One region of the Bartonella sp. W8122 genome, then DNA from elsewhere that is predicted to be linked to it. Evidence: predicted binding sites of a transcription regulator. Region 1 holds the regulator's gene; each other region holds the start of a gene.
What was found. The regulator LexA, encoded in region 1, represses DNA repair genes until DNA is damaged. The targets are predictions, from matches to a motif close to TGTTCNNNNTGTGTTCNG.
Positions count from the first base shown of each region.

Region 1 (11,147 bases):
TTGATAGGACGAGTAAATCTGCCCGATAGCCAAGCTTTCATACGGGAAATATAAAAATAAAGGATCTTTGTTTTTTCCCGATACAAGCCTGATTTTATCAATAGAAATATCTTTTAGATTGAATGTAACCTCGGAGATCGTGCCTTTGAGCGCAGGGATCGAAACATTTTCTGCGTAATAATTTCCGTCCTGATCCTCTGTTACATTTTTAAAACGCAAGCTGTCAATTTTATCAAAAACTATGGCAGCAGTAGGGCTCACATTTTCGTCCGGCTCTTTTGATTGTTTGTCCGAAGGAGAAGATTGATCTATTTGGTCTCCGATATTACGTTCTCCCTGAACCTTTATTGTTACATCGCGCAAAACAATATCATTGCCGTCTGCTTCAGACTTTGTTGAAGAAATCGATAGACCTTCGGATTTTGCACTCTCTTCTAAACGGGAAGTGAAAGCATTCGGATCGACGGCCCAAGCCGATATCGGAACTGTCGTCATTGTTAAAAGAGCTAATGTCGATAGTGTTAATGCACTTTGAAATCGTCTCATCAGAAGACACCTTTTTTATTCAGTCATATTCGGTTTGGCTTTTACCGATCAGTTGGTAATCGTTATCATAGTTAAGTAAAAACGAAAACAAGTCCACCGCTTGCGGTGGATTCACCAAATTGCTATTCAACAACTATGTCAAGTAAAGTGATTCGATTATCCGAAAAAGATCATATTGAACCCATAGAACTGCGCTCTGCTTTGCAAGAGCGCTATTTGGCTTATGCACTGTCAACAATTATGGATCGCGCTCTTCCGGACGTACGCGATGGGTTGAAACCTGTTCATCGTCGTATCCTCCACGCAATGCGCCTGTTGAAGCTCAATCCGGATCAGGCTTATGCAAAATGTGCGCGCATTGTCGGCGATGTTATGGGCAAGTTCCACCCACATGGCGATTCGTCTATTTATGACGCGCTTGTGCGCTTGGCACAGGATTTTGCGGTGCGCTATCCGCTTGTAGACGGGCAGGGTAATTTCGGCAATATCGATGGCGATAATGCGGCTGCTATGCGTTACACAGAAGCACGTATGACGGCGGTCGCGACATTGCTTCTTGATGGTATAAACGAAAATGCAGTTGATTTCCGTCCCACCTATAATGAAGAGGATGAGGAACCAGTCGTATTGCCATCTGCTTTTCCAAATCTGCTGGCGAATGGTTCTTCAGGAATAGCCGTCGGAATGGCAACCTCCATTCCACCCCATAACGTTGCCGAGCTTTGCGATGCCGCGACATATTTGATTGCACATCCCGATGCGACGAATGACGATCTCGTCAAATATGTAAAGGGTCCGGATTTTCCAACCGGAGGGATTCTCGTCGAGCCTCAAGAAAGCATTCGTGAATCTTATAAGACCGGACGCGGTGTTTTTCGTTTGCGTGCACGTTGGCACAAGGAAGAGGGAAGCCGTGGCACCTATTCTATAGTTGTTACAGAAATTCCCTATCAGGTACAAAAATCGCGGCTTATCGAAAAGACGGCCGAACTATTGCTTGCCCGTCGCTTGCCGATGCTTGACGATATACGCGATGAATCGACAAAAGATATCCGTATTGTTCTGGAGCCGAAAACAAGAACTGTCGATCCGGAATTATTGATGGAATCCATTTTCAAGCTGACAGATTTCGAAGTGCGTGTGCCGCTTAATCTGAACGTTCTAACTCTCGGAAAAATACCGAATGTCCTTTCTTTGGGGCAGGCACTACAACAGTGGCTTGACCATCGGAAAGACGTTCTCGTTCGTCGGTCCAGATTTCGTCTTGACGAAATTAAGCGGCGTCTCGAAATTTTGGAAGGCTATCTCATTGCTTATCTCAATCTGGATGAGGTTATCCGGATTATTCGCGAAGAAGACGAGCCCAAGAAAAAATTGATGACGAGCTTCTCGCTAACGGAAAATCAGGCAGAAGCAATCCTGAATATGAGATTACGCTCGTTACGTCGGCTTGAAGAAATGGAAATTCGCAAAGAATTTGATGCTTTGAAAGCCGAAGAAAGCGATCTAGATGCTCTCTTGCAATCCAATACAAAGCAGTGGAAAGCAATAGCTGGTGAAATTGCAAAAGTTAAAAAAATCTTCGGTCCTGACACAGCTTTAGGTAAAAGACGTACCACATTCGAAGATGCTCCCGATCATGATGTTAAAGACATAGAACAGGCAATGATCGAAAAAGAGCCGGTAACGATTGTTATTTCCGAGAAGGGCTGGCTAAGAGCACTAAAGGGACATCTTTCAGATTATTCCACCCTTACCTTCAAAGAAGATGACAGGTTGAAAATCGCATTTCCTGCGATGACAACCGATAAAATTATTGTCATGAGCACCGGCGGGAAATTTTTCACCATTGCTGCCAATTTACTGCCAGGTGGGCGGGGGCATGGTGAACCTATCCGCATCCTAGTCGATATGGATAATGACGAAGATATCTTGACGGCATTTGTTCACGTGCCCGATCGAAAACTTCTGCTTATTTCTTATCATGCGAACGGTTTTATCGTTTCTGAAAATGATGTCATTGGAACGACGCGGAAGGGTAAGCAGGTCATGAATGTAAAATTGCCTGACGAGGCAAAATTATGCCTGCCCGTTGACGGTGATCATCTCGCGATCGTTGGCGAGAACAGAAAAATGCTTATCTTTCCTCTTGAACAGATATCGGAAATGACACGCGGTAAGGGAGTGCGCTTGCAACGCTATAAAGATGGTGGAGTGAGTGATGCAGTTACCTTTAAATTGGAAGATGGTCTCACATGGCATGATACTGCCGATCGTACCTTTAGCCGTAGTGCAGCAGATTTGATAGAATGGCAAGGAACGCGCGCCGGAGCAGGGCGGATGGTACCGAAGGGCTTCCCGAGATCCGGAAAATTTTCCGGTTAGCTCCAGAATAGCCCCAAACCTTCTATTCATTAAGTGAAGACGGAAAAATGTTATTTTTCTGTCTTCTAGAACGTTTTTTTAAAGTTATTTATCAACCACGACCACGATAATTGGAAACGTTCTGCTCGGGAATCCAAACGTCCTCAGGCGTTTTTCCTGTTTGCCAGAACACATCAATCGGTATGCCACCACGAGGATACCAATACCCTCCGATGCGCAACCAATGGGGTGACAAAAGTTCCACGAGGCGACGTGCTATCGTGACCGTACAATCTTCATGAAAAGCGCCATGATTACGAAAAGACCCCAAATAAAGTTTTAGCGACTTGCTCTCGACCAGCCATTCATGGGGCACATAATCAATCATCAGATAAGCAAAATCCGGTTGGCTTGTGATAGGGCAAAGTGACGTAAATTCAGGTGCTGTAAAGCGGACACAGTATTTTACATCGGCCTGAGGATTGGGAACGCGCTCCAATACCGCTTTATCAGGAGATTCCGGAAAAGGTGTCTTTTTTCCTAATTGCTTTAGATTCTCGTAAATAGAATGATCGGATGCCATTGAATTGTCCTTGAGGCAAAGTTAATTTAGTAAGGGATATTAACGAAGCTTTTTCGCTTTGTTGCGATTGACTGCTTTAATCCAGAATGAATTGTCCTCATATATTGTTGGATCATCTACACCCGCCAAGGCAAAGGCCTCCCGCCGTTCAACACAAGTCCCGCAACGGCCACAATGATGTTCGCCTCCTTTATAGCATGACCAGGTATCGGCAAAAGGAACGTTATATTTCACTCCATCTTTTACAATTGCCGACTTATCCTGATCAACATAAGGGGTTAGTAATCGACATTGTCCTTCCAGAGATAATTGTTCCATTTTATTGAATGCATCGATAAAATCTGCACGACAATCGGCGTAAATAAAATGGTCTCCACCATGTACGGCAATCGCGACGCTATCTCCGTGTTTTGCTGCTGCAATAGCGAACGCTATTGAGAGGAAGACAGCATTTCGATTGGGAACAACAGTCGATTTCATGTTTTCCTCGGCGTAATAACCATCAGGAACGGCGATATCATCTGTCAGTGAAGATCCGGAAAGATTTTTTCCAATTGCCGATATATCAATCGGATAATAGTCGACTCCAAGCCGTGAAGCACATTTTTGAGCGAAAACCAGCTCTTTCTTATGCCGCTGGCCATAGTCGAAGGAGATTACGCCTTTGAGGCTTTGTTCATGGGCAAGGCGATAGGCAAGTGTGACGGAATCCAGTCCGCCTGAACAGATAAGATAGGTTTTCATTTTGTCCCTTGTTTTAAAAAACCGGGTGGGCTGCGACCGGTATATGCCCTTGCTACCAAAGGCGCCGAGAACTGTAAAGCCCGTCAGTTTTTTCCGCTTTTTATTCGTTCCATAAAATGTTCAAACCGCGCATAAACTTTAAGATTTTTCTTTGTATTGACCGAAGGAAAGTAGGTTCTAACCTTCAAAGCGGATTTTTCAGATATACCGTCTATTATAACAACTTCTTCCTTGCCGTTGCGATAAGCCAGAACCAAATTCCAGGGGTTAAGGTCATATAAAACGACATTGGTTTGTTTCACCCCATTCTCGAATTCATCCAAAGCAGTGCGGATCTTACTAACATCTTTAGCAACCGGTTTAGCGTAGTCGTTGTTCTTGTCCTTTTCCGCTTTAACAACCAATCCCCAACCAAGATCGGTTTGCTGGAGTGCGACGACCGTAAACATGTGAGGCTGAATGCTTTCCGCATGGGGATTGATGCGCACAATTTCAAACAATTCATGCATGTTGACAGAGTTAGCGCCCAAAGGCTTGAACCGCTTTTTCCATTCCGGTACTTGCTTTGTTTTCGCTATCCATTCCGGTCGCAAAACCTTCACTAGCAAATCGGGGTTGTCGGGATGAATGAAGACCAAGCGTGCATTCCCCTTGAATTTCGGTTCACGCCCCTTCAGTTCAATCATCTCGTTCAGCATATGGACTTCCTCGCAGGATTAACGTTTTCTACTCTTTTGTTAACTTCCAGCCGTGTGATGTCAAATGTTCTTGCGGTTGGTAACGCGACTTATATTCCATTTTTCGGGATCCGTTCACCCAGTAACCGAGATAGACATAAGGAAGACCAAGTCGTTTTGCCCGTTTGATGTGATCGAGAATCATAAAAACGCCAAGAGAAGACCGTTTTTCCTCCGGTGAAAAAAATGAATAGACCATTGATAATCCGTCTTCTACTTTATCGGTCAATGCACCGGCTAGTAGTTTGGCCTTGTCATCTCCCTCTTCCCCGTTAGACGGCTTCTGCCGATATTCAATGAGCGATGTTTCGACTTCCGTGTCTTCGACCATCATTTGATAGTCCTGAAATGTCATCTTGCTCATTCCACCATCGTCATGGCGTATTTCGAGATAATGTTTGAAAAGCAGATATTGCTCGACCGTTGCCTTGGGAGGACGGACCTGACCAACCAGTTCGCGGTTTTTCTTGACAATTCGTTTCATCGTTTTGTCTGGGACGAAATCTTTCACGACGATACGAACGGAGACGCATGCATTACAGCCATCACAAACCGGCCTATAAGCAATATTTTGCGATCTCCGGAACCCGCTTTGCGTCAAGACAGTATTTTTTTCTATTGAATATGGGCCGACAAGATAGGTAAATACTTTTCTCTCCAAACGTTTGGCCAAATACGGGCAGGGCGCCGGAGCTGTCAAAAAAAACTGTGGTTCGTCTTTATCACTAGTTGCCATAATTATCGCATTACGAAAACACCACACAACTTTTTATACTGAAAACTATAAAGCTTGCCTCTATCATTCATCAAAACAAAAGAGCTTGTCAAATAACAACTCTAGCGCAATTTCTAGACAATCATTCCATAAAGGTCATAATCATCAGACTGTTCGATTTTTACCGTTACCAATTCTCCGGTCCGGATTGGACGACGAGATGTCAAATGTACAACGCCATCCACTTCAGGAGCATCATATTTTGTACGCCCGATGCCTTTATGTCTATCACTTTCGTCGACAAGCACCTGTAACCGTTTACCGATTTTTTTCTTCAGAAGTTGTGCGGAAATTGTTTTTTGATGTGCCATAAAACGTTTCCACCGACTTTCCTTAATTTCCTCAGGAATAATTTCCAATCCTAGGTCGTTAGCCGCTGCACCTTCTACAGCCTCATATTTGAAGCAGCCGGCACGATCTATTTTTACCTCACTCATCCAGTCCAGAAGCAATTGAAAATCTTCTTCCGTTTCGCCCGGAAAACCAACAATGAATGTTGATCGCAAAGCAATATCCGGACAGATAGAACGCCATTTTTCAATGCGTTTATTAATTTTTTCAAGATGTGCCGGGCGCTTCATATTACGAAGAACCGTAGGAGAAGCATGCTGGAAAGGAATATCGAGATATGGCAGTATCTTGCCCTCGGCCATAAGTTCAATGACGTCATCAACATGGGGGTAGGGGTATACATAGTGCATACGGATCCAGACACCCAGCTCTCCAAGTTCTTTGGCTAGATCATAGAAACGGGCCCGCACCGAATGGTCTTTCCAGACACTTTCGCTATATTTCAAATCTTGCCCGTAAGCACTCGTATCCTGCGAAATGACCAGTAATTCCTTTACGCCAGCTTGTACCAGTCTTTCTGCTTCTCGTAAAACGTTTGACGCTGGTCGCGAAACGAGCTTTCCTCGCAATTGGGGAATAATACAGAAGCTACAATGATTGGAACAGCCTTCGGATATTTTTAAATAAGCATAATGACGCGGTGTCAAACGAACGCCTTGCGGTGGAACAAGATCAACAAAAGGATCATGGACGGGTGGAGCAACCTTATGGACCGCTTCCATTACGCTTTCGTAAGCTTGTGGTCCGGTAATAGCCAAGACGTTCGGATAAGTTTTGGTCACTACCTCAGGTTCTGCACCGAGACAACCGGTCACTATGACCTTACCATTTTTGTTCAAAGCTTCACCAATATTGGCGAGCGATTCATTACGTGCAGAATCGATAAAGGCGCATGTATTGACGATCACCAGATCGGCCCCGTCATGTTTGGGAGCGATCTCGTAACCTTCAGACCGTAATTTTGTTATGATGCGTTCAGAATCTACCAGTGCTTTAGGGCACCCCAAAGATACAAAACTGACACGTGGAGCTGACATATTATTTCCTGCAAATATACGAAATTCTAAAACACGTTTTGTGTTGGCCTAATCTCTTTTACTAAAAAGGCAAGCCCCTAACGCTGAAAACACCATAAACATCATGGTCCAAAACAATCAGTCCTTGTTATTGGACATCACGACATCACCGGACTGCCACAAAGACGCATAAATTCGTACCAAATTTCAAGCTTTTTTGCCAAATTTCAAACTTTTTTGTTTGAGCAACCAATTTGTTCATAATTCCTGAATGAGACGTAATCCCTGTGTGAAACATCACTGTCAAAACCGGTCATTTTAAACCGCTTTGACAATCCTCAATATAAGCTTCCGACGATCATCAATTTTAAACAGTGTGTGCCAGATGGCGTCGTTAATGAGCTGAATTATGATAATCGATGTCGCCTTATCAAACCGTCAATAGCGTCGTATCAACCCGACGAGTTTCCCTTGAATTTTGATACGGTCAGGACCGAATATTCTTGTTTCATAAGCCGGATTGGCTGCTTCAAGAGCAATTGAGGCGCCTTTTCTTCTATAACGTTTCAACGTTGCTTCCTCGTCGTCAACGAGGGCAACAATAATTTCTCCCGGATTTGCGGTGTTTCCACGTTTGATTATCACCGTATCGCCATCAAAAATTCCGGCATTGATCATGGAATCCCCTTTAACTTCAAGAGCGTAATGTTCACCGCTCCCAACCATATCAGGAGGCAATGAAAGCATGTTGGTCTGGTTTTGAATGGCCGAGATAGGAACTCCTGCAGCAATACGCCCCATAACCGGAACATTTACGTTGGCTGCCGGACCGCTTTCGCCGTCATTGAGCTCTTTCGCAATGATATTTTTAAAGGGTTTGTTTTTCGTGCCTTCTATGACATTTGGAGAAAATTTACGCACAGTATTTATAGGAGGTACCATGGATTCGGGCAGTTTCAGAACTTCCAAAGCACGTGCGCGGTTGGGGAGGCGACGAATGAAGCCACGTTCTTCCAAAGCTGTAATCAACCGGTGAATGCCCGACTTCGATGCTAGATCCAATGCTTCTTTCATCTCGTCATATGAAGGGGGAATACCGGTTTCTTTTAGGCGGTTATGAATAAACAGAAGCAATTCATACTGCTTGCGGGTTAACATAAAACTCTCCAATAACACGAATCAATGAGAAACAAAACCAGAACATACACTATATGTTCTATTAATGTTCTACAAGCATTTAAACGTTTTTCACGCGCGATAAATTATAAAGTGGAAGTTTGTCCTGAAACAACTGGCTGGTTTTATCCATAATCCAATTGTTTTAACTTCAAATGGATAGACGATATAAACGGTCATAAATAAGCAAATGCAACAGTGTGCAATAAACTAAAATGTTTGGTCGAAAGTTCTGTTTGAATAGGATTTCGCTCGACGCCGATGAGAATTTCACTCTCCAAGCGTCTTTCGTTGTGCATTTAGATATCCTCTTAACAAAGATTGCTCAACTGATTGATTTTTCTATAAAAATAGAGCCTGATATATCGTGTCGAGCTGCGAGCGATATACGAATTGTCTTTTCATTGAAAAACCTTGCAAGCCCAATTGATCAGAGGCTCGCCTAGGTAATTTCATGCCGACGAGTTTTTACTCCTCAGATCAGTCAATTGAATGTCCTGATGGGCAACTGGCGACGAGCAAGTCTGAAATAATTGCGCCGGAACTACCCAGAATAATAAGTTTTAGCACAGCTTCGGTTTTGTCTCGGCTAATCCGCTTTGTTCATTCCAAACTTCAAAACAAAGTGTATTCTGCCGATCGGCAATCTTTGTAAGACCAAACCGCGAAAATGGTCGGTTCTTACAGTTATGTAAAATTAGGTTAAATGCTAAAAATTCCTGCCTTCAAACGTCATAATTAAAACTTGATGCGCATGATTTTCGAAAGGTCTAAAGGGAAGGGGGCAAGCGTCAGTTCGTATCAAAAGCTCGTCAAACACTCAATTATTAGCACCCCTATCTTCTATTTCGGGCTTTATATATCATAAAATTGTCTGTCTATCGCTCATACCCGCCTCATCGAAGGTGGATAGTCTCATTGCCGATTTTCATCGTATTTTTTGCTTGTAAATTTATAATTGTTCGAAATTACGGTCTTCAAGAGTTCGGACATTAATTCACGGATCAAGCCGCATTGATTTGTTATTGGCGTTGCTGCAAATTTTTGAAGAATCTGAAATGTGTTAGGCAATGAATACCGTGTCCCAATCATAATCGCGGATTTGTAGAGCATCTACTGTTACGTCCTCCAACATTTGGCCCTGGCGGTGCGTTCAAACAGCGATGCCGATAACGCATCGAATTATCTTTGGTTGGTCCAAATTCTGTTACATGTAAAATTCACATAAAGTGCCAATCTGTCTTTGTCGCCCCGGTTTTCGTGAACGTCGAAATCGGCGTTCAACATAATCGTTTATGCCTGATAACCCAAACTTCTCAAAAATTAATGAGAAACAAAATTAACGTGTAATTTGCCTTATTACCGTGCATTTACCTTGTATCTTACATCCCGATTTCTTACACAAAACCTGAAACAGCTTTGAGACGGGCACAGCGCGTAAATTTGTGGCGAGATGGTAATCAATAAAAAGCTCAATTATTTTCGGGGTTTTTATTGCAGATTTGATCAACAATCAGCTTCCCCGTCTCTCGTGCCCGATATAAAAAAGTTCCATAATATATCTTATGCAATAAACAGACAAACAAGAGAACAATCTTCTGGCACATAGTGATTACAGCACGTTGACAGAAGCCGCGTAGTTGTTACGGCTGTTTGATAAGCCAAATAATGGTTCCGACATGTCGATAGCAATTGCAAGATAAATCGGAAAAAGCCAAAACGACGTGTCATAACGACGTGATTATGTTGGCATGACTAAAACATCAGAGTACCGAACCTACATTTTTTCTAATATACAATGGTTACTACCGCAACATCCGTATAAGTTCCCTCAGCGATTTTTTTACTAGGCTGAGGTTGCACCTGCCCTGTAAAAAATGATCCATTGTGCCAGTGTGTGCCCAGCGAATTTTATCGGCTCTTGCTCAATAAAGATTTTTCCCGCATCAGAAATTAAGAATAACTCAAAGGGTATATTATATCCCGAAGCCGATTTCATTCGGCGTTTTCCAGCTAGTCCATTTTGTCCCATGTTGAATATGAGAGTATAAGATATGGGGGCATTTTGTAGACTATTGAAGTTATTAATAATAATCGACCCATTATATGTAATAAAATCTATTATCGTAATATAAATAAACGATATGAATATTGACGATTTCTCTTTTTTCGAAAAAGAGTAAAACAAATGACAATGCGCCATAATACAAATTCTCGAATGTTGTTTTTTTACAATAAAAATTTTAAATGTAATTCATAACAATGAAATCGCGGCACCCTCACCCCATCTTTATCGGAGTATAACTGTAACATTCAATATCTAAAAAACCGGGTAATCTTGAAAACATAAAGTCCGTTTTCGGTCGGTTATATTAGCTAGCAAGGCACTGCTAAATGGCAATTTTCTAAAGGCTTGAGCCTATTGCGTAATGTAGCCGGATGGATGTCGACCATGGAGGTTCGCAAGAAGGAGAGCAAAAATATTCGACAGTCTCCCGAATGAAGATGCAAAATATGAGTTAAAATAACCACGAGATCTGAAACAGAATTGGGACGGTGGGTGTTATTTTTCTGCAGAGGTTAATTGGATGACTTTTACCGCTTTTAAATGAATTTACGAAAAACCTTTTCATCAAGCAATCGGTAATAACAATCGAAATATTGCTATCAAGGGACATAACGAAAAATATTGGCCTGTCAGTAAAAGCCTTATTTATAGAACAAGACCTTCTTCTGACCGATCTAACAATTTGCAATTTTATTGTTCGCAATTTATATGCGTGCAATCCAACATCGAGATTACGAAAATGACACTTCGATCATTCCAGAGATCGACTCCTATGGCGCTCCTTTCA
Region 1 covers NZ_JACFOO010000001.1:1,609,957-1,621,103, reverse strand. Annotated here, with positions in the region: gene H3S83_RS07110 (hypothetical protein) at 1-546, opposite strand, end outside; gene parC (DNA topoisomerase IV subunit A) at 682-2,931, shown strand; gene queF (preQ(1) synthase) at 3,023-3,493, opposite strand; gene queC (7-cyano-7-deazaguanine synthase QueC) at 3,533-4,237, opposite strand; gene H3S83_RS07090 (YrbL family protein) at 4,321-4,935, opposite strand; gene H3S83_RS07085 (arginyltransferase) at 4,964-5,710, opposite strand; gene rimO (30S ribosomal protein S12 methylthiotransferase RimO) at 5,824-7,137, opposite strand; gene lexA (transcriptional repressor LexA) at 7,555-8,274, opposite strand; gene hpaR (homoprotocatechuate degradation operon regulator HpaR) at 11,100-11,147, shown strand, end outside.

Region 2 (11,147 bases), 1.2 Mb from region 1:
ATATTGTTCGCGGTGGACAACATTTGAAGGCAAACGGTTTACAAATACGTGATAATGGACAAGTGTTATTCTTTAATCGCGGTGTCAGTCTTGTCATCGACAATGCAAATGCGCAATAAGGAATAAAATGCTTGTCTTTTAAAAAAGCGGTGTCGGTTTATTTGAGGATTTTAAAATGAAGCCTTTAAAGCAGTACTTTTCTCACCTTGGTGCAGTCATGGCAACGGGATTGGCTTTCATGAGCCTCGGACAGACGCCGTCATTGGCACAACAAACAAATTTCGGTGTCAATCTTTCAGGTGGAAAAGAGCCTGTCGAACTCAATGCCGATAATCTGGAAATGCGCGATAAAGAAGGTGTCGCTATCTTCAGCGGCAATGTTTCTGTTGTTCAGGGCGATCGTATTTTGCGAACCTCAAAACTGATCGTGCATTATGCCAAGGCACCTGAAGAGGGCAAGAAAGATAAAACCGGCGAGGGGAAAGATAAAGAAACCGACGCCAACCAAAATGCTTCGGCGAAACCGGCAGCAGCAGGTGCCGGAGGTCTCGGCTCGACAGGTGTCGAAAAAATGGAAGCCTCGGGAAAGGTTTACATCAAAACAGCAACACAGGTTGCGACCGGTGATGAAGGTGTTTTCGATGGTAAATCGAAGCTGATGGTTTTGACGGGCAAACGCGTCATTTTGGCAGATGGTGATAATGTGGCGACCGGTTGTAAATTGACCGCCCATATGGATACTGGAAAAGCTTTCCTTGAAAGCTGTAAATCGTCGGGACAGAATGGTCGTGTTTCGATCATTATGAATCGTAACGAACAAAACGGAAAATGAGCGTTTTATGTCACAAAGTGATTCGCAAGTGGCTTTTGAACAGATCGCCTATGGAGAAAGTTCGGGCAACAATCTGAAGGAACGCCTCAAAGGGACACTGGCTGCTCGCGATTTAACGAAAACATATCGTGGGCGCAAAGTTGTCAAGGGTGTGTCTTTCGGGGTGCGCGCAGGAGAGATTGTCGGTATTCTCGGTCCCAACGGAGCTGGTAAAACGACATGTTTCTATATGGTGACCGGACTCGTCGAGGTTGATAGCGGTAGCATCGAGATTGACGGTTTTGATGTGACGGATATGCCGATGTACCGCCGTTCACGTTTGGGCATCGGTTATTTGCCGCAAGAAGCTTCCATTTTTCGGGGGCTTTCGGTGGAAGACAACATTAAAGCGGTTTTGGAAGTGGTCGAAAAAGACCGCAAGAAACGTGCAGAAGAGCTTGACGCGCTTCTTGATGAATTCAAGATTGCGCATTTGCGCAAAAGTCCGTCTTTAGCGCTTTCAGGCGGCGAAAGACGGCGTTTGGAAATTGCCCGTGCACTTGCTTCACGTCCCAATTTTATGCTGCTTGACGAACCTTTTGCCGGTATTGATCCGATTGCTATTGCCGACATTCAGCAATTGGTACGCCATTTGAAAAGTCGTGGTATCGGGGTCTTGGTAACCGATCATAATGTTCGTGAAACATTGGGGCTTGTCGACCGCGCCTATATTATCCACGATGGTCAGGTTTTAACCCACGGGCAGCCGGATGATATTGTCACCAACGCGGATGTACGCCGACTTTATCTAGGCGACCAATTCTCGCTATAATTTTATATCGCGTGCAACCTCAACCCGATATAAAATTTCATGCTTTTTGACAGATTGACCGGACCGGCTCTCGATTGGGTAAAGCTATTGTCGGTCTGTGGTACGTTATTTTGCGAAAATAAAAATTGTGAGCAGAGAAACACGGATATTAAGCCTGCAACACAATATAAATGGGGTGGCCGGTTTTTGTTATTTCAAAGACTATCGTAAAAAGCGCATTTTCTGGAAGGTTGACGAATTCCGGGGGGCGATTTTCCAATATAGAGCTTTTGAAACGAGGCGACCGCATATTGGAGAAACATGAAGATATAGGCGGTTGCTTCCGGCATTTGGATAAAATGATATCGGCCAAGAATTTATCTGAATTGATGATCCGGATATAGAGGGCTTTTTGCCGGTTCTTCCTAAGTAAAACAATGAAAAGCGTTTTGTTGCCGATAAAGGTTAAAAGTCGGGAGGAAAAGAATTGCCGTGGAATTTTTTTAAAAACCGCTTATTAGCTTTATCATAACGCGCTGTGTAAGTGTTTGGATAGCTTTTAAAGATAGCCATATAATGGAAGGCCAAGTGTCCCGAAAACCTCTTTATCGGGCTGTTTTTTCCTGAAAAATTGGAAAACTAGATCATCAGGAAGCGGTTCGGGAAAGCCATATAATTTTACTTTTCTGCGACGACATGGACGATTTCAAATTGCGGACAAGGATTGAAGCTTGTTATTTTTCTCATTTTTTAGTTGACAAGCAAGGATCATACCATTTTCGTTAAGGAGAAGAATTTTAACAAATTAAACGACCGAGGTTACAAAAACCGGTTCGTTTTGTGTGATGTTCATTGGCCGTTTCGCGTGGGGTCCATTGGGGAGGAATAAGGTTTATGGCACTGTCACCATCTTTTGAGCTTCGTCAGTCACAATCACTGGTGATGACTCCCCAGTTGATGCAGTCGATTAAGCTTCTTCAGATGACTGCTGCTGAACTTGAACATTTTATCGAGGAGGCGTTGGAAAAAAATCCTTTGCTCGAGCGTCAAAATGGGCAAGAGTTTACAGAAAAAACCGATAATGAAGCCATTAAAAATAGCGACGCGCAAACCAATAATGTTTTCGACAATTCCGCTGGCGCGTCTGAAAATTTCGAGAAAAATGTCGAGAGTGATCGAAATCTCTATGAGACACCTGATCCGGAAACATTATCCAATATGTTCGACGGAGGCGATGAGGCTGTCTTTTCGCAAAAATCTTCGTCCGAATATTTTGGTAAAAAAGAATATTCGTCCGATTGGACGACTTCTTTCATTGGATCTTCGCCAATCGAAGATGTGAATATTGTCGAAACGGTTGCATATAAACCTGGCTTGCAGGATTTTGTTGCCGAGCAAATCGGTTTTGCGTTCAAAAATAAAGAGGAGCACGATATTGCTTGCTACCTTTCTTCCGAACTTGATGAAGCGGGGTATTTTAACGGTTCGGTTGATAAGGTAGCTGATGAATTGTCAGTTTCAAAAACATTGGTTCACAATATTCTGAAACGTTTACAACAGCTCGACCCGCCGGGCATATTTGCTACTTCACTTTGCGAATGTTTGTCATTGCAACTTGAACGGCAAAACCGGCTTGATCCGGCAATCAGTGTCATACTTGATAATCTCCCGCTTTTGGCCAAACGTGATTTTGTCACGCTTTCCAGACTTTCCGGTCTCGAAGAAAGCGAAGTAGTCGATATATTGAACGAGATTCGCAGCCTCGATCCCAAACCGGGGACAGCTTATAGCGCATCGACACCAATCCCTGTCGTGCCTGATGTGATTATTTCCGAGAATCCGAATGGAGAATTTACCGTTGAACTCAATCGCGAGGTATTGCCAAAACTTGTTATTCATCGCGATTATGTCGTCAAAATCGGCAAGGACAATGTTGATCGCAGTTTCATCAGTAATTGCTACCAGAATGCCAACTGGTTGCTCAAAGCACTCGATCAGCGTGAACGCACACTCATCACAGTCAGTGCAGAAATTGCCCGCCACCAGCAAGAATTTTTGCGTCAGGGCATTTCTTTTTTGAAACCTCTCACGCTGGCAACAGTAGCCGAAGCGGTTCACATGCATGAATCGACTATAAGTCGGGTAACTGCCAATAAATATGTAGCAACTCCGCGAGGCATTTTCGAAATGCGCAGCTTTTTTTCAGCGGCTCTGCAAAGCACAGATGGCGGGGAACAGTATGCAACCGAAGCGGTACGTCAGCGTATTCGCAAATTGATCGACAGCGAAACTGCCGATCATGTGCTTTCCGATGATACACTTGTCCAATTGCTCAAAAAAGAGAATATCGATATAGCTCGTCGCACCGTAGCCAAATATAGAGAAATGATGAATATTTCATCTTCAGTATTGCGGCGTAGAGAAAAGAAACGCCAGATTCACACAACTACAGATTGATTTTTGCCGATTGACTTATTGTTGATAAATGACTAGAAGCCGGCTTTAAAAAGTCAGTAATCCGGTCTTTTCAGGAAAAGACACGCTTTGAGTTGCTTCCGCTTGAAGATGTCGTTAAACTGCGGAGATCACGAATTATGAACGAGGTTTATAATGAGCTTGCGCATTTCAGGAAAGCATATGGATATTGGTGAAGCTTTCCGTACGCGGATTGAAGACCGTATCAATGATGCGATTTCAAAATATTTTGCCGGTGGTGTCACAGGACATGTTACTGTTGTCAAATCCGGTTCGCGTTTTTCAGCTGAATGCGTATTGCATTTGAGTTCTGGCGCGGTGTTACAGACAACGGGTCAGGCGCAAGATCCTCAAGGCGCTTTCGATGCTGCAGCAGAACGTCTGGAGACGCGCCTTCGTCGTTATAAACGGCGTTTGAAATCACGCAGCAACAAGCAGAATGACAATACCGCTTTTGCCGAATATGCCTATCACATTATGGAGCCGGTGCCCGATGAAGATGAAGGCTTGCCGGAAGATTATGCCCCGACAATCGTTGCAGAAACGTCGATGACATTGCGCGATATGTCTGTCGCCAATGCTGTTGTCGAACTTGATTTGATGGATAATCCTGTGTTGGTGTTCCGCAATGCGGTTGATGGAAAAATCAATATTGTCTACCGGCGGGCTGATGGAAATATCGGCTGGATCGACCCCTCATCCATTACTAATAAAGCCTGAATAAGGAAATTCCTTTTCCCCGTTTTTTCAAATTATGAGGAAAAGGGATTATCCAGACCCTCGATGTTCTTGGCTCGATGTCGCGAGGTTGAGAAAGAATTCGGGATGGAAAAAAGGAAACCACATGGATCTTAGTGATTTGATTGCACCGGAAGCGGTTATTCCTGCCCTTAAGGCAAATTCCAAAAAACAGGTTTTGCAAATTATGGCGGAAAAAGCAGCCTCTCTGACAGGCCTTGACGAGCGAACAGTGCTTGATACGGTACTTCAACGTGAAAAACTCGGTTCGACCGGCGTTGGCAATGGTATTGCCATTCCTCATAGCAAGCTTGCCAATATCGACCACATTGTCGGTGTTTTTGCCCGCCTTGAAACGCCGGTCGATTTCGAAGCGCTTGACGATGAACCGGTTGATCTGGTTTTCTTGCTTCTGGTTCCTGAAAGCGCGGGTGCCGATCATTTGAAGGCACTTTCGAGAATTGCCCGCGTTTTGCGTGATAATGATATGGTACAAAAATTACGCAATACGCGTGATGCGGTTGCCATCCATACTTTTTTGACACAGCATCCGGCCGCCTCGAACGCCGCGTAATATAACGGCTTGCGCCCGCATGAACTTTTCATGCGGGCATTTTATTCTTTTTGTCTGAAAATTTTATATGCAAAGCTTTTGCCAATTATCGTGAGTTGACCGGTAAAGAAGTGGCTGATAGGCTCACATCGCCGGATTTGTGTTTTGTTGTCAGGCAATTTCAATGGCAGGATAAAATAATGACCTCTTTGGCCCATCAGAATGATGATCGCTTTCGTGAGCCGGGCATCGCCGCTCCGCTTACTTTCCTCATTATGTTTGTTTTTTTCATTTATGGCGCATTATTGGTCGGTCTCCTCGGTTTATCAAACTGGATTATTCATGCGTGGAACCTGACATTTTTCATTAATCTCGGAAATTTTGGCGTATTTCTTCTGGCCATTCTTATACCCGCCCTGTGGGCAGTTATTGTTGGCATCTGTGCCTCTATTCCCTATTATATTCTGCGCTCGCGCGGGCACTATCTTATGGCCTCTAAAGTCGCAACAATCATTGTTTTTGCAATGTTCCATATCTTTGCTTTACCTTGGATTTTATGGCCAATGGTTCGTCGTGCTTCGCCAAAATTACGGCATAAACGCATTGAAAAACTGCGCCAGATGGTCAGAGACGGAAAGATGAAAGAACGTCTTGCCGAACGCCATCAGCGGCTATTGGCTCGCGGATATCAATTTTCGTGATCCGGTTTCAAAACTTGCCTCCAGTTTCAAGGTTTTGGTAGGTCTTACGTTTTTCGCTTAGCTCCAAATAACAGAGCTTAAAAAAGCCGCTTAAAAATTTTTTGAAATGGTATCACGAAGAGATATGTTTCAATTTTTAAAGCTAAAAAGTTTTAGCCGCTTGGGGGATATGCCCGGAACATCAGGACGCAACAAAACATGGTATCGGTTGGCATTGTGTCGGGTAATCCTCAGGCTCAAAGGGTAGTTTTCAGGTTTAAAAAAGTCCATTCTTGGAAAAATATATCGAGCGTGTTTCACAAAAAATAAATTTGCCAATCGGAAAAATAAAAATTCCGGTGATATAAAGCAGGACAATCAAGACTAAAAAACCGGGTATGCATATTTTGCAAACCCGGTCACATAAGTGTATTTGCGAAGCCTAGTTGTTTTTGAGGCTTGCCAATGAGCGGCGATTATAGCGACGCGGTGTGATGCACCAGTAAACCCCGCCGGAAACAAGAGCAGCGATGAGATTGATGACAGTTTCACCGAAAGAGAGCGCCGTTCCAGTTGCCCATAGGGAAATGAAATAAAGGATAGCAGCGATAACGGCAGCCAATAGATAATAATGCATCTTATAGAAATGCCGGTGTTCGCCATAAATAATCGCCAGAATAAAGACAACGCCCACAATCATGAAATGCGGCGGAACATCGTAAAGCGGATTATTCGGTGACAATAAATCATGTAATGTTATGTCATGTTCGAGGAGTAATACCGTTAATCCGATTTGCACAATCATAAATGCGGCTTCGGCAAAGATACAACCGACTAAAATCCATGTAATGTGAAATGCAGTAATACTTTTCATGTCACTTCCTATTCGAGCCACCATTTTCAGTCGCCATGTCCGGCAATCATCATGGCTTCAAGTTTTAACCGTTCCGATTTTCTTAAACGTTCCGATTGTGATTTGAGTTGCCCGCAAGCGGCAAGAATGTCCCGTCCGCGCGGCGTCCTTATCGGTGAAGCATAACCGGCCTGATTAATCAAATCGGCAAACCGTTCAATTTGTTCCCAATCGGAGCACTGGTAATTGCTTCCCGGCCAGGGATTGAAAGGAATAAGGTTGATTTTTGCAGGTATGCCTTTCAGAAGTTTGATCAAACCTCTGGCATCGTCAAGGCTGTCATTCACATCCTTGAGCATGACATATTCAAAGGTTATCCGTTTTGCATTTGATAGTCCCGGATAAGCACGGCATGCGTCAAGCAATTCCGCCAAAGGATATTTTTTATTGATGGGAACCAATATATCGCGCAATTCGTCGCGAACTGCGTGAAGCGATATGGCAAGCATCACGCCGATTTCTTCACCGGTTTTGAAAATCCCCGGTACAACGCCGGATGTCGACAAAGTGATACGGCGTTTTGAAAGCGACAACCCTTCACCATCCGAAGCAATAAGCAGTGCCTTTTTGACGGCCTCGAAATTATAGAGCGGTTCGCCCATTCCCATCATAACGATATTGGTAATTTTGCGCCCCTCTGCCGGCACAATGGCACCGTCAGGCGTGTCTTTATCCGGAAAATCACCGAGCCGGTCGCGCGCTATCAGCAATTGGCCGAGGATTTCTTCAGCCGTGAGGTTACGAACCAGCTTTTGGGTGCCTGTATGGCAGAATGAACATGTAAGAGTGCATCCCACTTGCGAGGACATGCACAAAGTGCCACGCCCCTCTTCGGGAATGTAAACCATTTCAACCTCGACCGGTTTTCCGGCGCCACGCGAAGGAAAGCGCAACAACCATTTACGCGTACCATCGTTAGAAATCTGTTCTTCGACAATTTCCGGACGGGCAATGGAAAAATGTTTTTTCATTTTTTCACGCATGTCCTTGGAAATATTGAACATGTCGTCGAAGTTTGAAACACCGCGTACATAAAGCCAATGCCAAAGCTGGCTAACACGCATACGTGTCTGACGTTCCGGTACGCCTATCTCCTGTAACGCGCTTGCCATTTCGGCGCGCGACAAGCCGATCAGGGATGCTTTTGTTTCATCCATTCTGGCAGGGCGCAAAAGCGAAGTCGCGCCAATAGGTCTAAGATCGTAGGATACGCTCATAGTTTCCAAAGCTCTGAATAAAGTTCTGTCTTGGCGGATTTAGCATAAAAGCAAGCCAACGTCACCACACTTATGTGCCATAAAACGAGCACTGCACCATGACAATATCATGATGCAGTGCCGAAACGGGTAAAAATTGAAAAATTCGTATTATTTGCATTTCTGTGCAGCGTTGAGTGCTGCGGTAATTCCCTTCAAGGAATAGGTATAGCTTGTATTTGTTCCGCGCTGGGAAACAGCTTTGACAGAAAGATTGGAACCGCTTTTCATGGCTGCAACAAGTTGGCTCTCTGCTGCCGGTGATGCTGCCCAGGCAGAGGAATCCTTGGTAAAGAATTCGAAATTTTTGCCATCGACAGAAACCGTAACTTTGTCCTTCAGGGCATAGCCTGCCATGAATTGCGGCTCATAAGTAACCGGATTGCCTGCACGTTTGCTGACGAGGAAATAATTATCGCCATGGTTGACCGATTTGGGTTCTGCAGTAATCGGGGCGGAAAGCACATAACATACTGTACTGTTTCCTGATTTATAGGAATAGGCACCCCATGCATCAAATTGGTTGATGCGTGTAGGTGTCTGTGCCGAAGCAGTTCCGGCAACTCCCATAATCAAGACAGACGCAGCAACAAAAATTTTTCCAAACATCGTATACTCAGCTCACTTTTTGTTTTCTATTGGCAAAGCCGGATGGCTTCAAACCGGCGATTTTTCAAAAATCAGCATATCATTCTCACAACATGCTTTCAGTGTTACATGCAATTTTGACTAGTTTATGGTTACCAAAAAGTGAAGTTTTGTCCGGAAATTACAATTTTAATGAAAAACTATTTTTTTGGCGTTTCAATCGGGGCCTTTTCCAGAGCTTTTCGTGCAGCCTGATAATGTGCGTCGGTGATGTGGGCGCGCACTGCCGAGATCGCAATTGTAAGAACTGCGATATCGTCGGTGAAACCGATTACAGCCAACATATCGGGGATAAGATCGAAAGGCATTACAAAATAGGCGAGTGCCGCAAGAAGAATGCCGCGTACACGTGTCGGTGTTTGAGGGTCAAATGCACAGTAATAACTGGCAACGACATCTTCCATAAAGGGAATGTGTCCTGCCGCTTTACGAACTGTTTTCCAGAAAGCCGCCCGTACTTTTGCAGCACGACTTTTTTGCGTTTCTTCTGATTCGGGCTTCAAAATTTTTTCGATTGTTGTTTTATCCATCTTAAAATTCCGTCCGCAGAAATGTCCTCAAACTACGCTTTTTAACAATGATAGAAGTAGGAAGTCGTGATAATTTTACAAGTTTCCGGTTTCAGGAATCCTTTTCATGAGCATCCTGAAATTGATTTTTTAAAGGATATTTCAGAATTGAAGAGGCAGTTTCTTTTATAAAATCTCCCACTTGACTCTGATTTATATTCGATTCCATAATGGAACAAAACAAGAACATTGTTGTGAGTCTTTTATGCCGGATATAGCCCAATTACGTCGCCTTGTTGCCCGCATGGAAGGAAAACCTGTCGCTTTTTCTATGGATGACAATAGAAAGGGCAAGGAAAAACATTCCCTTCCTGAAGGCTATTTCTATCTCGGTCACGAAGAGGTGGATTTTGCGGCTGGTCCATTTCCCTCTTATGCCTTGCATGAAGTTATTTCCGGTCCTGCCGCCATGAATAGTGCAACCGGTTTTTCTCTCGGTCTTCTCAAACGCAATGAAAAGGCAAACTGCCCATTCATCTGGCTGGAAGAAGAAAGTACAGAAATAGAATATGGCATTCCTTATCCTGTTGGAATTTCTGCTTTCGGGCTTGATCCGGCGCGATTTATTCTGGTGCGTTGTCAAAAGGCCGAAGATGTTTTGAAAGCGGCTGATGATGCATTGGCAACGTCCAGAGTGGGCGGTTTATTATTGAGCCTTTCGGGTGCCTGTCGGGCGCTTGATTTTACAGCCACCCGACGTTTGCATCTGGCAGCAGAAAAAGCACATTCGCCGGTTGTTCTGGTGCTTGGCAAAGAAGCTTTGAAAAACAGCAATGCTGCTACACGTTGGCAAGTCAAAGCAGCGCCTTCCGAAAGTTCGGGTGCAAAAGCACCGGGGCTAACAAATTACGATGTCACACTTTTGCGAAATAGGGCCGGATATACCGGACATTGGTTGATGCAATGGAACATCCATGACCAGATTTTTACAAAACCCCAAGAAATACGGCTTAAACGACCGGCTCTATCTGGCACTCGCTTTTCCTCGCCTGCCGATAGACCGTCTGAAGACGGTTTTGCCGCCTGAAAAAGCACCGGATTTCACAAAACCTTTTGCAGTGGTTGGCCGTTCTGTCCACGGACTGAGGCTCGCTCATGTCAATGAGGCGGCGACACATGCCGGCCTTTATCCGGGGCTTTCTCTGGTTCATGCACGCAGCCTTTGTGAAAGAATAGAAACAGTCAATGAAGCAGAAGAGGCCGACAAGAACTATCTTCAATATCTCGCCCGAAATGCCGGCCGGTTTACCCCACTTGTAGCCTATAGCCTTCCCTTTGGTTTGATACTTGATGTGACAGGTTGCGATCATCTTTTCGGGGGGCCACAAAAAATGCTCGAAAAAGTGACCGCTTATTATAAGGGGTTGGGGCTTGAAACACTCTCGGCACTGACAATAACACCGGCAGCCGCGCGGGCTTTTGCCCGTTTTGGTGTCAACCGTTTTGTCACAAAAGAAGATTTTGTTTTAACATTGGATAGGTTGAAATTACCGGCACTTGAAGCAAAGCCGGATGTCCAAATGGCACTTCGCCGTGCCGGATTTTATTGTCTCAAAGATATTCAGGCGGTTTCGCCAAAAGCACTGGCTGCGCGCTTCGGCGAAGTTTTGCCTGCCCGACTTGATGCGCTTTATGGAAAAAGACAGGAGCCGCTTTCATTCATAAATCCACCCCCGTCCCTTTATTTGTCATT
Region 2 covers NZ_JACFOO010000001.1:394,240-405,386, forward strand. Annotated here, with positions in the region: gene lptC (LPS export ABC transporter periplasmic protein LptC) at 1-119, shown strand, start outside; gene H3S83_RS01845 (LptA/OstA family protein) at 176-832, shown strand; gene lptB (LPS export ABC transporter ATP-binding protein) at 906-1,643, shown strand; gene rpoN (RNA polymerase factor sigma-54) at 2,517-4,079, shown strand; gene hpf (ribosome hibernation-promoting factor, HPF/YfiA family) at 4,233-4,817, shown strand; gene ptsN (PTS IIA-like nitrogen regulatory protein PtsN) at 4,942-5,409, shown strand; gene H3S83_RS01870 (hypothetical protein) at 5,460-6,089, shown strand; gene H3S83_RS01875 (hypothetical protein) at 6,511-6,942, opposite strand; gene rlmN (23S rRNA (adenine(2503)-C(2))-methyltransferase RlmN) at 6,969-8,198, opposite strand; gene H3S83_RS01885 (invasion associated locus B family protein) at 8,349-8,846, opposite strand; gene H3S83_RS01890 (YkvA family protein) at 9,026-9,415, opposite strand; gene H3S83_RS01895 (ImuA family protein) at 9,660-10,481, shown strand; gene H3S83_RS01900 (DNA polymerase Y family protein) at 10,369-11,147, shown strand, end outside.
Region 2: the regulator LexA is predicted to act here: its motif matches at 9,626-9,643, upstream of H3S83_RS01895 (ImuA family protein).

Region 3 (11,147 bases), 1.2 Mb from region 1:
ACCGGATGATTGGTTTGACACTACGTCTTGCTCATGAATTGGTCGGCTTTCCAAGACATTTGTCACAGCATGTCGGCGGTTTTGTTTTGACCGAGCAAAGGCTTGATGAAACCGTGCCGATCGGCCCTGCTGCCATGAAAGACCGCAGCTTCATCGAGTGGGATAAAGATGATATCGACACTGTCAAATTGATGAAGGTCGATATTTTGTCTTTGGGGATGTTGACCTTGATCCGCAAAGCTTTTGATCTTTTGAAACGTCATAAAAATATCAGCCATGGCTTGCATGATGTTCCGCGGGAAGACGAGCACGTCTATAAAATGTTGTCGAAAGGTGATTCGATCGGAGTTTTTCAGGTTGAAAGCCGGGCACAAATGAACATGTTGCCGCGATTGAAACCGAAACAATTCTACGATCTGGTCATTGAAGTGGCTATTGTCCGCCCCGGCCCGATACAGGGCGATATGGTGCACCCGTATTTACGCCGTCGCAACCATATGGAAAAAGTGGTTTATCCCTCACCGTCACCACAATTCGGCCCGCCTGACGAATTGCAGCGTGTTCTGGGAAAAACCTTGGGCGTTCCGCTCTTTCAGGAACAGGCAATGCGCATTGCCATAGAAGCCGCCAAATTTACTCCCGATGAAGCCAATCTTTTGCGCCGTGCCATGGCAACATTCCGGCGGGTTGGAACCATTCATACCATGCAGGCAAAAATGGTCGAGGGAATGGTGAGGCGAGGTTACAAGCGCGATTTTGCCGAAAATTGTTTCAAGCAGATTGAAGGTTTCGGCGAATATGGTTTTCCTGAAAGCCATGCGGCAAGCTTTGCCCACCTTGTCTATGTTTCGGCTTGGCTCAAATGTCATCATCCGGAAATTTTCGCGACCGCTCTTCTTAATTCCCAACCTATGGGGTTTTATGCCCCCGCCCAGATTATTCGGGATGCCCGCAATCATGGTGTCGAGGTTTTGCCGGTCGATGTCAATCATAGCCATTATGACCATTGTCTGGAAAAAAACGGCAATGGTTTTTCATTGCGATTGGGATTTCGCCAAATCAACGGTTTTGCCATTGAATGGGGAAAAAGAATCGAACTTCAACAAGCCGAAGGGCCGTTTTCTTCTATTGAAGAATTGCATCGTCGGGTGATGTTACCAAAACGCGCCTTCGAGCTTCTTGCCGATGCCGATTGTTTCTTAAGTATCGATAAAGAGCGGCGTTCGGCTTTATGGGCGGTGCGCCGTTTGCCCGATCATGGAAACTTGCCATTATTTGCGGCAGCACAACAATCCGATCTCGGTGAAGAAGAGCCGCTTATTTTTACGCCGATGAAATTGAGCGAACATGTCATTACCGATTATGAAACAACGCGCTTGTCGCTCAAAGCCCATCCGGTCAGTTTTTTGCGAAAAGATCTGGCAAAAAAGGGAGTGCTTACCTGTCATGAAGCAATGGAAATTGCCGGTGGATCTTCTGCAACAATTGCCGGTATTGTTACAGTCCGGCAAAAGCCCGGCAGTGCCAAAGGTGTAGTCTTTTTGACAATGGAAGATGAAAGCGGCATTGCCAATATTGTTGTTTGGCCAAAAATAATGTTGCGCTTTCGCCGCGAGGTCATGGGGGGTAAACTCCTATTGATAACAGGTAAAATACAACGGGATTCTTCCGGTGTTACCCACCTTGTTGCCTCTTATATTGAAGATAGAAGTATGGACATTATCAATCTGAGCGAAATTCCCGAACATTTTGCGGCGATTGAAAGCGAACCTGTGGCCCGCCATCCCCGTCAGTTCCGTGCTTTGCCGAAATCCCGCGATTTCCATTGAAATATTTGCCATGAATGAAGACTTTTATGCCTTTCAACTTTTTATTTTGCATATCTCGAACCGTTTGATGACAAGCTGAAAAATGTAGGAGCCTGTGAAAGCTTCATCACGTGGTCGGCAGTTGTTCAGTATTTTTAAAACTGTTGTTTCAATCTTTTAAGAAAAACAAAATCCTGTCAAAAATGAATAAGGAAATAGAGGGTTGATCAAGCAAAAGAACGGGTCTGAAAGCCGAAGCTTGCCCCTGTGTCAGGGTGATCTAAAAGTCCATGAATCCATTTGCTCAGGTATATTTTTTGAAATCGGAAATTTGAAAAATATTCGTGTTTTAAAAAAGCATTTGAATGCATCGATTGTCGGTTGTTTTTGAAAATAAACAGCGACAATAAAATCCGGAAGCCTGACTTTCATAACATTCACCCGCAGGTAAAGGTGTGAGGCCGCGGATAAAACCGCATTATGTTCGATCAACCGGTTTTGAAAAAGCTTGAAGACCATTCGGAAGTTCATTTCGTTCCGACAACAAACTCCATATTTCATTTTCGCGAATTATTATAAATTGTGTGAGGTAACTATGAATTATGCGAGCTTTGTTGTGGAAATTTCGAATGGCGCAAAAAAACGCGCATAGAACGTCATTTTTCACGCTTTGAGCACTACCATTCAAGCTACGGCTTTCAGGCGTTCATTGCCCAGACGATAGGAAACCGCTTCGGCAAGATGGTGTCTGGTAAGATGCGTCTCCCCCTCAAGATCGGCAATCGTACGAGCAACTTTCAGGACACGATGGTAAGCGCGTGCTGAAAGGCGCATTTTTTCGCTTATCGTTTGTAATAATATTGTGGCAGCACCATCAAGAACGGCAACTTTTTCGATCAGATTTGCAGGACAATCACCATTGGTGCGGATTTGGGGCATTCCCAGTTCTGCATATCTTTTAACCTGAATATCTCTTGCTTTTCTAACGCGTTCGGCGACAACGCGGCTTGGTTCTGCTTCTGCCGGTTTGATGAGATCAAGTGCCGATAAGGCCGGCACATCAATTCGTAAATCTATGCGGTCAAGCAGGGGGCCGGAAATACGTGCCTGATAATCAAGCTGGCATTTCGGGCCTTTGGCACAAACATGCCCCGGTTCGCCTGCCATGCCGCAGCGACAAGGGTTCATGGCGGCAACAAGCTGGATACGTGCGGGATAACTGACATGCCGGTTGGCACGCGCAACAACGCATTCCCCGCTTTCAAGCGGTTGACGCAAAGAATCGAGAACTTGCGGTGAAAATTCTGGAAACTCGTCGAGAAACAATACCCCATTATGGGCAAGTGAAACTTCGCCGGGGCGTGCTTTAATGCCGCCGCCGACCATAGCTGCCATGGATGCCGAATGATGGGGTGCACGGAAAGGTCGATGAATGGAAACAGATCCGTTCGTTGTTTCTCCGGCAATCGAGGCAATGAGCGAAACATCAAGAAGTTCGCGGGCATCAAGCGGCGGCAATATGGAAGGTAACCGCTCGGCCAGCATGGATTTGCCAGCTCCGGGAGGGCCGACAAACAACAAATTATGACGACCCGCGGCTGCCACTTCAAGTGCCCGTTTGGCGGCACTTTGCCCCTTTATGTCGGCAAGATCGGGCAAATTATCCTGAACAATATATTGGCGTGGCTGTGGCGGCGACAAAAATTGCGAACCTTTGAAATGGTTGACGAGAGCAAGCAAACTCGAAGGGGCGAGAATGTCGATGTCGGAACCTGCCCAGGCGGCTTCAGGACCACATTGTTCCGGACAAATCAGCCCTTTATCGGAAGCAACGGCCGCCATGGCTGCGGGCAGAACACCACTTACCGGTGCAATTGAACCATCCAGTCCCAATTCACCCATAACAACGTATTTTTGCCCGATTTCAGGGGGTAAAAGCCCCATTCCGACCATAAGCCCGACAGCGATCGGTAGATCATAATGGGAACCTTCCTTGGGTAGATCGGCCGGTGCTAGATTGACCGTAATCCGTTTGATCGGCATGGACAATCCACAGGCGTGAAGTGCTGCCTGCACACGTTCGCGACTTTCTGCAACCGCCTTATCGGCAAGGCCTACAATGGACATTCCCATTTTGCCATTGGCAATCATAACCTGTACATCCACAGGTAAAGCGTCAATGCCCGAAAAGGCAACAGTCGTAATACGTGCAACCATTTGTCTTGTTCTCATGTGAGTTGTATCAAAATGAGACAATCATTATTTTTACCGAAAATCAAGAACATTTCATGAACATCAAGTATTTTTATGGTGTTCGCCACGGTAAGGCACAAATTGCCGGTTAACACTTCATTGATGAAAATGAAGCAAAATCATGTTCGTCAGTATATGATTAAACGCTGGCCTATGCTAACGCATGAACAAGCAGCAATTTTAATGAGCGCGAAGTTAAAGTGCGAAGTAAATTGTGGGTTTGGAATTTTGGAGCGTTATATTTGGTAAATAAGCAGGTAAACAAAGAGTTTGACGGTTAAGAGTTAAGTGTTTTGGTAATGTCAGTTACAAAATCGAGGTTGAAGGCAGAGAGTGCTCTTGTCGCTCTCATGACCTGCGTTGCGCTGACTTTTTATCAACCACAAGAAGCAAATGCTTTCGATCTTTTTGGTATCCATTTATGGGGTAAAAAAGATCAGAACGATAAAAATGCCGATGTTATCGGTGTTCCAAAACATTATAAGGTCAAAGTTAACAATGCTCCGAATGCACCGGAAGGGGGCGTAAAAATTGTCAAGGCAGCGTCATCTCTCGTTGAAGATGATGATAAGCCGGCCTCCGGTTCTGCAGGACTTTTGGCCAAAGCACGCGGTGATTACAGGAAAATTCTGGCTGCCCTTTATGCCGAAGGTTATTACGGCGGCACAATCAGTATTCAGGTGAACGGTGCGGAGGCAGCCAATATCCGTCCCGATACAGAATTGCCCGACCAATCCGATATCCTCATTACAATCGATACCGGACCGCAATATCATTTCGGTGTTGCAAGCGTTCATGATCTCGCTCCAAAAACCGACGACAAGAAAGACAAAGTTCCTCTTCCGGCCGATTCTGGATATGCGTCAGGGGATGTTGCAAAATCCGGTTCTGTTTTCAAGGCGGAACAACTTGCCATCGAAGGGTGGCGGCAACAAGGTTATGCCAAGGCAAGCGTAAAAAACCGTGATGTTGTTGCCGATCATGCCAGCCGCACTATCGATTCCAATATAGAGGTTCAGCCCGGTCGAAAAGCCAGTTATGGTCCCTTGACAGTTAAAAACGTCAGCGACAAGCCCCGCATGGATTCAGCCTATGTCGCCTGGATGACCGGATTAAAAGAGGGGCAGGAATATGACCCCGATGATATTGCCAAAGCCAACAAGCGCCTCGCACGGCTTGATGTATTTCGTGCGGCCAATGTGAGGGAGGCAGACAAGATCAAGGATGATGGCAGTTTGCCACTCAATCTTACAGTACAGGAACGTCCGCTTCACCGGTTTGGCGTTGGTGGAAGCTATTCGACACTTGATGGCGCCGGTCTTGAAGCTTACTGGATGCATCGCGACCTTTTCGGCCATGCGGAACGCTTGCGATTTGACGCAAAGATTAGCGGCATTGGCGGCAGTCAGGATGACTCCTATAATCCGAAAAACTTCGGCTATCTTCTGGGAACCACTTTCACCCGTCCCGGTGTTATCACGCCCGACACCGATTTTGTTGCAAGCCTTAAAGGGCAGCGTGAGGTTCTTGATAATTATACAACCACAGGCATTACCGGACAGCTCGGTTTGACACATATATTCACCGATGAGCTCTCAGGGCGGATTTATTTCAATGCCGCCCAAACCAAATCGGAAGACGACTATTTCGGCAATCGCGATTTTACACCGGTCGGTTTTTTGGGAGGATTGCTTTATGATAGTCGTGACAACAAGTCCAATCCTAAACACGGCCTTTATGGCGAAGCGGTTCTGGAGCCGATTTACGAAATTCATTATGGAAACTTTATCGGCAAGATGACATTGGAAGGCCGTTCCTATTTTTCGCTTGATGCGAAAGATCGCTATGTTATTGCAACACGTGCAAAGATCGGTTCGATTACCGGTCCGGAAGCGCGCGAAATTCCTTCCGATATGCTCTTCTTTGCCGGTGGCGGTGGTTCTGTGCGCGGTTATGGCTATCGTAATATCGGTATTAGAACCGATACCGGCGATACAATTGGCGGCCGTTCACTCGTCGAAGGTTCGGCGGAGTTGCGCACAATGGTGACCGATACAATCGGTCTCGTCGGTTTTGTCGATGCCGGTGTTGTGGGGGCTGATTCCACTCCGGATTTTTCGGAAAACACAAAAGTCGGTGCCGGTATCGGTGTCCGTTATATGACAGGGCTTGGACCATTGCGTTTTGATGTGGCAGCACCTCTCGATGGTGCAGTGGGCGACCCTGATTTAGGTTTCTATATCGGCATAGGGCAGGCGTTCTGATGATGAAAAAATTTTCACTTTCAGCTTTTATAACCGCATTGTTCCTGATCTTTACAGGTTTGACAGCAAGCTTTGCCGACACTTCTTCACCCGCCGGTCACGATATGGCTGCGGCTGAAAAGTCGTGGGTTTTGTCATTCATTGAAAGCAAAATTTCTTCGCCCAACCGGCAAATCCGTTTTGCCGGCATTGAAGGGGCTTTATCGTCGAACGCTACAATCGGCTCGATTACGATTGCCGATCGACAAGGTGTTTGGCTCAAAATCACCAATGCCAAACTTGACTGGAATCGTTTGGCACTATTGCGCGGACAAGTGTCTATTAACGAATTGTCTGCCGAGAAGATTGATATTTTCAGGAAACCTTTGCCTGATTCTTCGGCACCAAGCCCCCAATCCAAGGGTTTTTCTATACCGGACTTGCCAGTTGCGATAAGCATCAAATCACTTGATGCAAAGGAAGTCGCATTCGGGGAGCCGCTATTTAATCTTCCTTCCGAAGTTTCGTTGCAAGGCGGTATAACTCTTGCCGATGGTGATCTCGCGGCTCAACTCGTCATGAAACGTCTGGATAAAGCCGGCAATTTCGATGTGTTGGCCAATATTTCAAACAGCACCAACAAGGCAAAAATCGATATTGAAGTGTCGGAGCCGGAAAACGGCATTGTTGCCAATCTTTTAAAAATAAAGAATCGCCCCGCCGTTGCTTTGATTGCAAAAGGCGAAGGACCGCTTGATAATTTCGAGCTCGGCCTTGCGATGAAAGCCGGTGCCGATCCGGTACTGAATGGCAAATTCAAGCTTCAGGGCACAGAAAGTGGAAAATCGATAAATGTTAATCTGTCGGGACCGATTGTTCTTTTGATGCCTGACGAATATCGGGCATTTTTCGGGGCAAGAACGGAGCTTGAACTGGCAGCTTTGCTGAAAAAGGGCGGCGGCTTTCGACTGGACAAATTTTCGATCAATGGTGATGGTGTTCATATAGCTGCGAATGCAGAAACATTGTCAGACGGCTTTTTACGCCGATTGGCGGTAAAAGCATCGGTCAAAGCGCAAACCGGTCAGTCAATTATTTTGCCTGTCGCCGGAGGCAAAACACGTGCCGATAATATTGCTCTTAATATCGATTATGGACAGAATGAGAGGTCGATGTGGAGTGGCCAATTTATCGTCAATAACTTTTCAAACGAAAATTTCATTGCCCACGATATAACTGTCGATATGGGGGGCGACTCGGAAAATCTGGATGACGTCAATAATCGTCATGTCGGTTTGCAGATTACCGGCGCAATAAACGGCATGGCAACGCCGAAGAGCAAGATTTCGGATGCCTTGGGAAAATCGGTTAATTTGAAAGTCGATGCCGATATTCTCGCCCATCAGCCGGTTACACTACGCACTGTCAATCTTTCCGCTAACGGGCTCACTTTATGGCTGAAGGGGCAAATCGAGAAGTTTCAATTCAAAGGAAATCTCGGCATTCAAGCCGATACATTGGAACCTTTGGCAATGTTAAGCGGAAAACCGCTTTCGGGTGCAGCCGATATCGAGGCAAATGGCTCAATCGGCCTTGTCGGTGGTTCTTTCGATCTTGATCTTTCCGGAAAAACCGTGGCTTTGAAAACCGGTAATGAAACGCTGGATCGTTTGCTGGCTGGCAATGTAAAATTATCGGGTGGAATAAAACGCGACGAAACCGGAATTACAACACGCCAATTCCTGCTTGGTAACGACCATATCAAGCTTGAAGCGAATGGCAGCTTCTCGAGTGATGAAGCCGATATGGACTATCAGCTTGATCTTTCCGACCTTAATCTCGTCAATCCCCGTATGCATGGGGCAGTCCAATTGCAGGGTGCCGCCCGTGGCCATAACCGTCTTGTTGCTTTAAGTCTTGGCGCAAAGATAAAAGAAGCAACTTTGTCGGGTCAGAAAATGCAGGATACGGCAATTTTTGCCAATGCCATTCTCGACAATACGTCACCGATTGCGACCTATTTGAGTGGTTATGTAGACGGTAGCGGCCTCTTCGGGGGTGAAAAACTGAAACTAAGCGGAAGTTTTTCCGATAATGACCAGTTTAAAAGTCTGAACAATCTCGACATTCTCGTCGGCGAAACGCATGTGAACGGCAATCTGAAACAAAATCTGGAAGGGCTGATTGACGGCAATATCCATATTGATGCACGTGATATTTCAACATTGAGTGCGCTTTTGCTCACCGACGGTCATGGCACTATGACAGGTGACTTTAATTTAAGCGAAAGTGAAGGAAAGCAGAGCGGTCGTCTGAAAGCCCATATCGACAAACTGGTTTTTGGCGAAAATCATGTTGAAAGCCTTGATATGAATTTGACGCTCGATGACCCGAAAGGCGCTTTCCGTGTCAATGGCTTTGTCAATGCTTCCGATATTCGCGTTGCGAATTTTGTCGTCAATACCATAAAAGCAACAGCAAAAGATATGGATGGAAAAACCGCTTTTCAGGTTTCTGCCGATGTCCAGAATAATATCAAGGCCGATCTTGCCGGTCGCTTGATCTACCCTGCAACAAACGGGGATGAATCGCAAGATGGGCAAGGGGATAATCAGCGGCTGACAGTCGAGTTTGATTCTATGAACGTTTCGCAGGATACATTGCATGCGAAACTATTAAATCCGGCTTCTGTGATTTTGTTTGATAATAGCTATCACATTTCGCCTCTGACATTGGATGTGAATGGCGGGAAATTTTCGGTTAAAGGCGATGGCGGGTCAAAACTCGATTTGGATTTGCAAATGGACCATTTGCCCGTTTCACTTGCCAATCTGATAAAACCGGATCTTCGTGCAACCGGTGCTTTAACCGGTCAAGCCGATATAAAAGGAACGCCGGATAAACCTGATGTTGCCTTTGATATGAAAGGTGAAGGTCTATCAATCGGCCTTCTCAAAGACAAAAAGATCGCGCCTTTTGCACTTGATGCAAAGGGGAGAACCAATGGCAAATCGGTCAATGTTGATACAAGGATTTCCGGTTCCGGTCTTGATGTTGAAGCCAATGGCAAAGTACCGCTGGATGCAGGAAATCTCGATCTTGACATAAGCTTGAAAAATTTGCCGGTTACTCTCGCAAACGGTTTTGTGGCCAATCAGAATCTTGGCGGCACCATCTCCGGTCACGCCCACATCGGTGGACAATTGAAAGCACCGACGGCAACATTCAATCTTTCAGGCCAAGGCTTGAGAGCCGATTTATTGGCAAAAAATGGTCTTACGCCAATCAGTTTGAATGCTGAGGGCCATTATGACAATAATGTTCTTAATCTTGAACAATTTACCGCAAATGGTGCGCAAGGGCTTAATATGTCGGCAAATGGCCGCATTCCGGTAAAAGGTGATGGCATTGATCTTCATGTCAAAGGTTCGGCTCCTATGGCAATTGCCAATCAATTCCTTGCCGAACGTGGAACGCAAATTTCCGGCTCGGCAAATGTTGATGCAACAGTCAGAGGTTCCTTCACAAAACCGGAATTGAATGGTCATTTTGCTCTTGCAAATGGTACTTTTATTGATCCGCAAAGCAATTTGCGCCTGAACAATATTGTCGTTGATGCCGGTTTGAGTGGCGAGCGCATTGTGCTCAATCGTGCCAGCGCTTCATCATCTGCTGGAGGTACAATTTCCGCCAACGGTTCTATTTCGACAGATTTTTCTGCCGGAATGCCCGCCGATATGACCGTTCGCCTCAATCATACACGCTATAGCGATGGCGAAATGGTTGTTGCGACCGTTGATGGCACTTTAACAGTAACGGGCGGTCTGTTGAATAATCCGGTGATTGGCGGTGATCTTACAATCGAAAAGGCAGAAATTACCGTTCCGGATCGTTTCGGAGGGGCTGCTCTTATAGATGTCAAACACAAGAATCTTACAAAAGATATTGAAACAACGCTTGAGCGGGCGAAAATCGATACTGGCAGGAATAAAGCTGCAACGGCTCCGGCAAAACCTTCTGTCGTCCAGTTGAAATTGCATATCCGTGCACCGAACCAGATTTTTGTTCGCGGTATGGGGCTTGATGTCGAATTGGGTGGCGAAATCGGTTTGTTCGGTCCGGTGAATGAAATTCATCCCGTCGGCGGGTTCCAGATGTTGCGGGGCCGGTTTGAAATTCTTTCTCAACGCCTTACCTTCACTGAAGGAACGGTAACACTTGTCGGCAATCTCAACCCTGAAGTCAATTTTGTTGCAACCACGCAAGGAAGCGATATTACAGTAACGGTAACTGTAAGCGGTACGATCAATGCATTGAGTGTTTCCTTCACTTCGGTTCCTGTCTTGCCTCAGGACGAAGTTCTCGCCCGTTTGATTTTCAATCGTTCAATCAGCGAACTCTCGCCCTTCCAGATTGCCCAGCTTGCGTCTGCTGCTGCCGAACTTGCCGGTGTTACCAACACGTCGCTTCTCGGTTCCTTACGGTCGACCACCGGCCTTGATGATCTTGATGTTGTGACAGATAAACAGGGGAATACCGGTGTTAAAGCGGGGCGCTATATCCGCGATAATATTTATCTCGGTGTCGAAGCCGGCTCCGGTGGCAACACGAAAGGCACTGTTAATCTGGATATTTCCAAAAACTTGAAAGCCAAAGGCGCACTTGGCGCACAAGGTGATTCAAGTGTTGGTGTTTTCTATGAAAAAGATTATTAAAACGAGGAATATTGTTTTTGCCGGAAATCACCTTCCGGCGTTCATTTCATCGTCACCCACAACGCGTAAGGAATAATGATGCCCCGACTTTTTGCCGCATTGGAAGTGCCGCATGATGCCGCATTGTC
Region 3 covers NZ_JACFOO010000001.1:407,735-418,881, forward strand. Annotated here, with positions in the region: gene H3S83_RS01905 (error-prone DNA polymerase) at 1-1,829, shown strand, start outside; gene H3S83_RS01910 (YifB family Mg chelatase-like AAA ATPase) at 2,493-4,025, opposite strand; gene H3S83_RS01915 (autotransporter assembly complex family protein) at 4,361-6,325, shown strand; gene H3S83_RS01920 (translocation/assembly module TamB domain-containing protein) at 6,325-11,019, shown strand; gene thpR (RNA 2',3'-cyclic phosphodiesterase) at 11,098-11,147, shown strand, end outside.
Region 3: the regulator LexA is predicted to act here: its motif matches at 4,086-4,103, upstream of H3S83_RS01910 (YifB family Mg chelatase-like AAA ATPase).